DNA from 2 places in the Glaciecola sp. SC05 genome. Region 2 is predicted to be linked to the other one. Evidence: predicted binding sites of a transcription regulator. Region 2 holds the regulator's gene; the other holds the start of a gene.

Region 1 (4,430 bases), on a different contig from region 2:
CTGCTATGGCAACGTCTATGTACTGTTTAGGGAAGCGCTGAGAAAATTTGACCAAGCCAGAGCCTTCTCGCATGGCTGGCGTAATCGCGACTAAGCTTTTATCTTTCTCTGCCATATCACACAGCCAGCTTCCAAAAATTGCCGAAAATGATGGTTTGCCCGGCTTGCTAACTGGTAATTTTTCGGTGGTGTGATCAAATTTGGGAACGGCATGCCATTTTATAGGGTCTTGTTCCGCCTGCTCATAGCCTTTGCCTTTTTTGGTGACTACGTGCAGTATTTGTGGTCCTGACATTTTGCGCATATTGCTAAGGGTATCAACCATGGCATCCACATCATGACCGTCAATTGGACCAATATAGCGAAAGCCCAGCTCTTCAAAAATGGTACCGGGAACGACCATGCCTTTTATGTGCTCTTCTGCTTTACTGGCGAGCTCTTTAATCGGCGGAATATTGCTTAAAATCTTTTTACCGCCGTCACGAATAGAATTAAAAAAGGAACCAGTTAGTAAGCGGGCTAAGTGACTATTTAACGCGCCAACGTTTTCAGATATCGACATTTCGTTATCGTTTAAAACGATGACTAAGTCTTTTGCAATATCACCTGCATGATTAAGGGCTTCAAATGCCAAGCCTGCAGTTAATGCGCCATCACCGATAACGGCAACCACTTTGCGATTTTTGTTTTCATCATCTGCTGCGATGGCCATGCCTAAAGCAGCTGAAATTGAAGTAGATGAGTGGCCTACTGCAAAGGTATCGTATTCACTTTCGGGCGGCCAAGGAAAGGGATGAAGTCCGTCTTTTTGGCGAATGGTAGTCATGCGCTCTCGTCGTCCGGTTAAAATTTTATGTGGGTAGGCCTGATGACCCACATCCCATATTAAGCGATCAAACGGAGTATTATAAACATAATGAAGTGCAACGGTGAGCTCTACTGTTCCCAAACCAGAAGCAAAATGTCCGCTACTTTGACTGACACAGTTCAGCAAAAATAATCGCAATTCCTTGGCGATTAAATGTAAGTTATGTTTTGGCTGCTGGCGCAGCTCACTTGGGATGTTTGCTTTGGCCAAGTGCGGATAATGTGAAAGATTTAAGGTCATTCGTTATGGTTTCTTCCGTGTCGTTTTACATTGTATGAATCTGTGCTCTAAAAAGTTCGAGTCATCATATAGTCCGTGAACATTCTCAAGTCCCTCGTATTGTACGGTAAACTGCTCAATGCTTGTAGCGCTTCTTTATGATGGACAGATAATTCGTTCTTAGCGCCAGTAAGGCCTAGTTTACTGACAAAGGTATTCTTATTGTTTGCTTGGTCTGAGCCCTGAGGTTTGCCTAGTGTTTGGGTATCTGAAATGACATCTAGGATGTCATCTTGAATTTGAAAGGCTAATCCAATATGTTTAGCGAAAATTGTGAGATTATTTATATCTTCGACAGTGGTATTAGCACTTATAATAGCGCCCATGCGCACAGATGCTGCCAGTAAAGCACCTGTCTTAAGGCTATGTAATTCGTTTAGGGCGGTAATATCGATATCTTGGTTCGTAGCCAGTAAATCAAGACTTTGCCCTTGACACATGCCCTGTAGCCCACTGGCTTTGGATAATTCTTTTATAAGCTCAAGTCGCTTAGTATTTGCAAAACCTTCCAAAGGAATATTGGCAAGGAGTTCAAAAGCAAGAGTCTGTAAGGCATCTCCAGCTAGTATCGCAGTAGCTTCATTAAACTGTATGTGACAGGTTGGTTTACCGCGTCTTAAGGCATCGTCATCCATCGCGGGAAGGTCGTCGTGGACTAATGAATATGCATGGATACACTCAACGGCGAGGGAAATTGCGTCTGCGTCGCTTTGTTTGCCTCCAAGCATATCGGTGACCATCGCCACTAACAGCGGACGCATGCGTTTACCACCATTAAATAATGCGTATTCTACTGCCGACAGTAATCGAGAGCTTGCGATGTTTTGACTCGTTGTATAGTTTCTAAAAGCAGCCTCAAGTCGGATTTTTACTTGAGCTTGAAGATCTTGTAAATCTTGATGCATGTTTGTTTATTCAGGTGCTTGAAAATCTTCAAGATGCTGTTCGCCGCCTTCTTGAGTTAAGATCTTTACTTTTTGCTGTGCTTGTTCAAGCAAATTTTGACTGCGTCTGGCAAGCGAAATACCACGCTCGAAACTTTGTAATGACGCTTCAAGTGTAATGTCGCCTTGTTCCATTTTGGTAACAATTGTTTCTAGTTCTTGCATTGCTTGTTCGAAGCTTAAATCTTCTGCGCTCATGGTACTTCTTTGGCTACTTTTACATGCCTCAAACAATACCGAACCTACCTTGTAAATTCAATCATTATCAGCATTGGGATTGATTTAATGGCAAGCGTTTAAACAGCAATTGTTTGCTTCAACATTTTCCTCGTTATTTAGCGTAAAGGTTAAGGATTCTTTGCCGTTAACCTTATCACAGAATTATTTCAACCAACCTTTGTTTAGGTAGAGGAGTTAACCATGGATTTAGCAACGCTAATCGGCCTTATCGGCGCGCTTGGTTTTGTCCTCATGGCGATGGTCTTAGGTGGCGACCTAGGCATATTCTTTAATGTTCCGTCGGTACTGATAGTATTTGGCGGTTCGACCTTTGTAGTATTGATGCAATACCCCCTTACTCAGTTTCTAGGAGCGGGTAAAATTGCCGCTAAAGCATTTGCATTTAAAATACAATCTCCAGAGGAATTAATCCAAAAAACTGTTGAAATGGCAGATGCAGCTCGTAAAGGCGGATTTTTGGCATTGGAAGAAGCAGAGATTGAAAACAGCTTTATGCAAAAAGGCGTGGATATGCTGGTAGACGGTCATGACGTTGAGGTGGTCAGAACCACTATGGCTAAAGATATCACCAATACAACCGAGCGTCATGATGCCGGCAGTGTTATTTTCAAATCGCTCGGTGATGTCGCACCAGCGATGGGAATGATTGGAACACTGATTGGACTCGTTGCAATGCTCTCGAACATGGACGATCCGAAAGCGATTGGACCAGCAATGGCAGTAGCCTTGCTTACAACGTTATACGGTGCAATGCTTGCGAATATCGTATGTTTGCCCATTGCATTTAAACTCGGCGTGCGTTCTGCTGAAGAAAAGCTCAATCAGTGTTTAATCCTTGATGGAATATTGGGCATAGCCGACGGCCAAAACCCAAGAGTTATCGAAGGTGTCTTAAAAGGTTATCTTGCTGAAGGTAAAAGGGGCAGTAACGAGGAGAAAGCGTAATGGAAGACGAATGCCCAAAATGTCCTCCCGAGGGCTTACCTGCATGGATGGGCACCTTCGCAGACTTAATGTCTCTATTAATGTGCTTTTTTGTTCTTCTGCTTTCGTTTTCAGAAATGGATGTGAAAAAATTTAAGCAAATTGCAGGCTCGATGAAGTTTGCCTTTGGTGTTCAAAATAAAATTGAGTTAAAAGATATTCCCAAAGGTACAAGCGTTGTTGCGCTTGAATTTAGACCCGGAAAACCCGACCCAACGCCTATCGAAACTGTCCAACAAGTGACCCAAAATATCACCAAGCCAATGCTGAACTTCCAAGAAGGTGAGGATGCATCTGCTGGTGGCCGACAAAAACAACGCGGTCAATTGAGAGGTGGACAAGCTCCGAATACGGCTAATCAAACAGCCTCGGCTGGCGCTGCGGCAACCAATAATGAGCAGTTAGAGAAACAACTTAAAAAAGTTCAAGAGTTGTTGCAAAAAGAGATAAAAGATGGCGCGGTAGATGTTGAAAACCTAGGGCAGCAAATTATTATTCGGATTCGTGAAAACGGCTCATTCTCGGCTGGTTCAGCTTTTTTACAACCGCAGTTCGTGCCGGTAATACGCCGACTTGGTACCTTGATTACCGATATGCCAGGTCAGATAGAAATTTCCGGGCACAGCGATGGCGTGCAAATATCAAACGAACTTTATCGCTCTAATTGGGACCTTTCTGCACAGCGAGCAGTTGCGGTTGCTGAAGAGTTGAGGCGCGCAGATGGTTTTGATGAATCACGCATGCGGGTAGTTGGCAGAGCTTCCAATGACCCGGTTGCCGAAGATGACAGCGCCGAATCAAGAGCAAGGAATCGACGCGTAGAGATCAGCATTATGCAAGGCGATCCGAAGTACTCAGACCCAATTTCAGTAATGGGAACAGGGGCTGATTAGCCCCTGCGCCTAAGTTAGTTCGTTAACCGCGGCTAAGCATATTGCGATGCTGAGGTTTAGCTAACACGACCTGTGCCGTGCTGATTACTCGTTCTAGAAATCCACCCTCGCAGTAATTAAGATAGTATTGCCACATCCTCATAAAACGCTCGTCATAGCCATCTTCATTCAGCGCTGTCGCTTGCTTCATGAAGTCTTCAAACCAATGTTTAAGAGTTTGTG
Region 2 (4,430 bases):
GAGGAGTCGAGCTTGTCGCTGCGGTTGACCCTGCTCCCCAGAAAGCTCCAGAAAAACCCATACTCAAAACTACTCGACCTTCGCCAACCTTAAGCGAAGTGATTGGTGATGACATTCCCGATAGTTTGCAAGCGCTTTTAGATAAACAGCAAGGTGGTGGGGCTTATTCAAGATCCCTTCAGCAAAACACACAAAAGCAAACGCAGCAGGCCACGGCCCTGCAGGCAAGGGCAGACGCGAGAGCAGATGAATCGATGGTGCGTTCGCCCGCATTTGTTGAGCCTATAGATGATGATGTGACCTTAGAGAAAAGCCAAGCCGCAAGTTTGACGCCTCCTCCTAGCGTCCTTGAACCCGATCAAATGGACGTCATCAGAGCCGAGTTAGAGTCGATTAAAAACGTGTTAAAATTTCAAGTGTCTGAATTGGCCGATGAACGCAAAAAGCGTAACAACCCTACACATCATTACCTTCAAGAGCAGTTGCTTGGCATGGGCATAGGCCCACAACTCGCGCGCCAGTTTGTTGATTTTTTACCGCATAATGTGGATGAGAAGCAAGGTTGGAAGTACTTACTAAACCTGCTATCGAATCGTCTGCATGTGGGCGGCAATGATATTCTGAGTCAGTCGGGGGTAGTGGCACTTGTTGGCCCTACCGGCACCGGGAAAACGACCACATTGGCCAAGTTGGCGGCAAAATATGCACAAAAATATGGTGCTGATCAAGTTGCCATGATCACAATTGATACTTACCGAATTGCCGCGTTTGAGCAACTAGCAACCTACGGCCGAATTATTGGTTGCAGCGTCAAAAAAGCGCAAAACGCAGAGGAGCTCAATCAAATACTTTCGCAAATGCGCAATAAAAAATTAGTCTTAATCGATACCGCTGGCTTTAGTCAAAGAGACGCTCGCTTGATTGAGCAGCTTAACGATTATCAAGCTGGGCTGTCGGTTAAAATTCGCAAGTACCTCGTATTACCTGCCGGTGCACAGTACCAAGTGCTTAACCAAACGGTTAAGGCTTATCATGCTACTGACTTACAAGGCTGCATATTCACCAAGCTTGATGAGTGCTATAGCTTGGGCGAAGCACTCAGCGTAATTATCGAAAACGACCTGTCACTCAGCTATGTGACCGACGGTCAAAGAGTACCCGAAGATATTAAACTTGCAGACGCTGCAAATCTGACCTTGGTGGCCGCAAAACTTTATAAAAAGTACGGCATGCCTTTACAGGGTCAGGAGACTGCCGCTTTCGCTGGTGGCCTATGATAATCGATCAAGCGAGTAGCTTAAGAAAAATGAATAAGTCCAAACAGATAAAAGTGATTGCGGTGACTGGCGGTAAAGGTGGTGTGGGTAAAACCAATATCACCTTGAATATGGCCGTTGCTGCCGCCAAGCAAGGTCAGCGTGTCATGGTGCTAGATGCTGATTTAGGTTTAGCCAATGTTGACGTGATGTTGGGCTTGCGGGTGGATAAAAACTTATCTCACGTACTGTCCGGCGATTGTACCCTAGATGAAGTGCTGGTAACCGGTCCATACGGCGTCAAAATTGCGCCGGCAACCTCGGGCACCAAATCAATGGCCGAACTAGGACCCCATGAGCATGCGGGTTTGATCCGCGCCTTTAGTGAGCTTAAAACCCCAATCGATATGATGTTAGTGGATACCGCGGCCGGCATCTCTGACATGGTGGTGAGCTTTTCACGGGCAGCTCAAGATGTGGTAATTGTGGTGTGCGACGAACCAACTTCACTTACCGATGCTTATGCATTAATCAAAATTTTAAACCGAGAACATGGCGTGTTTAAGTTCAAAGTAGTGGCCAATATGGTGCGCTCTGAGCGAGAGGGTCGTGAGCTCTACAGTAAGCTATCAAAGGTAACAGGGCGGTTTTTAGACGTAGCCTTGGAGCTAGTGAGTATTGTTCCTTTTGACGAAAACGTACGCAAAGCAGTCAGAAAGCAAACTGCATTAGTTGAAGCTTATCCGGGGTCGCCGGCAGCTAAAGCCATTTCAAAACTGGCTGAAAGCGCAGCGACATGGCCGATTCCCACACAAGCAGGCGGACACTTAGAGTTTTTCATTGAAAATCTCGTGTCTTTGCATGAGTAGGTAAATAAGAGTGAGTAATAAAGTGACCGTATATCAACAGCAAATAGATAAGAACCAATTGGTCGAGCGTCATGCTCCGCTCGTGAAACGGATTGCCCATCACTTGATGGCCAGACTCCCTGCAAGCGTGTTAATCGATGACTTGATCCAATCGGGCATGATTGGCTTGCTCGAGGCGGCTCGTAACTTTGATGGTACAAAAGGTGCAAGTTTTGAAACCTTCGCAGGTATTCGTATCAGAGGCGCGATGCTCGATGAAATCAGAAAAGGCGACTGGACACCTCGTTCAGTCCATAAAAACTCCCGAGCGATTACCGAGGCTATCAACAATGTTGAGAAAGCTACAGGTAGAGACGCCAGAGATACTGAAGTAGCCGAAGTTATGAATGTCTCGGTTCAAGAATATCATCAGATGCTCAATGAGGTAAACGCCGGCAAGCTAGTGGGCATTGAAGATTTAGGGGTCAGCGAAGATGTGCTGACGAATGAAGAAAGCAAGGGCGCTGACAAACCATTTGAAGAAATGATGCAAGGATCGTTTCAGAAAGCGCTCGCGCGGGCGATAACTACTCTACCAGAGCGTGAAGCGATAGTGCTGTCGCTGTATTACGACGAAGAATTAAATTTGCGAGAGATTGGTGAAGTCCTTGAAGTCAGCGAGTCTCGGGTAAGTCAGATACACAGTCAGGCGATGTTAAAGCTAAAAGCAAAGATGCAGTCTTGGCGCACCGTGAAGTAGCTCAATTGATGATTAGTATAGAAAAATTAAATAAAAGATCCCATTGCGGAGGTAGTTTTGGATAAGAACATGAAAATTCTGGTTGTTGATGATTTTTCAACGATGCGTCGCATTATTAAAAACCTGCTGAAAGACTTGGGTTTTACTAATGTTCAAGAAGCAGATGACGGCAACACTGCATTACCCATGCTCAATCAAGGTGATTTTGATTTTGTGGTAACCGATTGGAATATGCCGGGAATGCAGGGTATTGACTTACTTAGGGCCATCCGCTCAAGCGATAAGCTAAAGCATTTACCTGTATTGATGGTAACGGCCGAAGCTAAGAAAGAGCAGATTATTGCGGCGGCTCAAGCTGGAGTGAATGGCTATGTAGTTAAGCCATTTACCGCTGCAACGCTGAAAGAAAAACTAGAAAAAATATTTGAGCGTCTCGCTTAAGTGTTGCTGAAGAGGTAATAAACAATGACGCATGATGCATCATTAATTTCGCTCGAAGAAGCGAAAACAATTGTGGCGCACTTAGAATCCAATGAGATTGAGTCGGCTAACCATATTGTGCATAGCATCACCATGAGAGAATCTATTGAGCTTTTTTCTGAAGTCGGCAAATTGACACGCCATCTGCATAGCTCGCTGCGCAACTTTCATTTAGATGAGCGCATTGCCAATCTTACCAAATCGCAAATACCCGACGCAAAATCGCGCCTTGAGTATGTAATTGAAGAAACTGAAAAAGCGGCTAACTCAACGATGGATGCGGTTGAACGAAGTATGCCTATCGCTGAGGCGCTCAATCAAAGATTAAACACCGTCATGCCAGAATGGAAAAAGCTGATGTCTCGGCAAATTGAGTTAGGCGAGTTTAAGGTACTTTGCCATGATCTCGATACATTGTTGTCTGATGCTCGCAACGATTCGGCCACCTTAAACAGTATATTAACCGAAGTCCTCATGGCGCAGGGTTACCAAGATCTTACCGGCCAAGTTATTCGTCGAGTTATAGAGCTCGTAAAAGACGTAGAAGAGAATTTGGTAGAAGTGCTATCGGCCTTTAGTGACGAAGACCCAAACAAAGACAAATCTGCAAAAAACGGAAATAAAGTTAAGTCTCAACCTTCTAATAAAAATGACGATAACGTTAATGCAGAAGGACCCATAATTAATGCAGCAGATCGAAATGACGTCGTTCATGGACAAGATGACGTTGATGATTTGCTGTCTAGCTTAGGCTTTTAGGAGAGCAAACGAATGTCGTTTGAAGTTGATGAGGAGATCTTGCAAGATTTTTTGGTGGAAGCCGGAGAAATTCTAGAGCAATTGCAAGAACAGCTTGTAGAGTTGGAGAACAACCCAGAAAACTCTGATCTATTAAATGCTATTTTTCGCGGATATCATACGGTTAAAGGCGGGGCAGGTTTCCTTTCGTTAACCGCACTGGTCGATATCTGTCATGGTGCCGAAAACGTCTTTGATATCATGCGCAACGGTCAGCGCACGCTCACGCCAGAGCTGATGGACGTCATTTTACAAGCCACGGATGTGGTAGTTGAAATGTTTGAGAAA

Evidence for each region. The regulator FliA, encoded in region 2, starts transcription of late flagellar genes. The targets are predictions, from matches to a motif close to CTAAAGNTNNNNNNNNNNNNGCCGATA.
Region 1: pomA (flagellar motor protein PomA) is a predicted target of FliA. The motif match lies at 2,432-2,458, and genes of this name have one in related genera.

The regions. Positions count from the first base shown of each region.
Region 1 covers NZ_JBGIYY010000020.1:16,989-21,418, reverse strand. The annotation lists gene dxs (1-deoxy-D-xylulose-5-phosphate synthase) at 1-1,108, opposite strand, end outside; gene AB9H30_RS16230 (polyprenyl synthetase family protein) at 1,156-2,052, opposite strand; gene AB9H30_RS16225 (exodeoxyribonuclease VII small subunit) at 2,059-2,289, opposite strand; gene pomA (flagellar motor protein PomA) at 2,512-3,276, shown strand; gene AB9H30_RS16215 (flagellar motor protein MotB) at 3,276-4,208, shown strand; gene AB9H30_RS16210 (class I SAM-dependent methyltransferase) at 4,231-4,430, opposite strand, start outside.
Region 2 covers NZ_JBGIYY010000001.1:227,917-232,346, forward strand. The annotation lists gene flhF (flagellar biosynthesis protein FlhF) at 1-1,277, shown strand, start outside; gene AB9H30_RS00985 (MinD/ParA family protein) at 1,274-2,125, shown strand; gene AB9H30_RS00990 (RNA polymerase sigma factor FliA) at 2,136-2,864, shown strand; gene cheY (chemotaxis response regulator CheY) at 2,922-3,305, shown strand; gene AB9H30_RS01000 (protein phosphatase CheZ) at 3,330-4,103, shown strand; gene AB9H30_RS01005 (chemotaxis protein CheA) at 4,116-4,430, shown strand, end outside.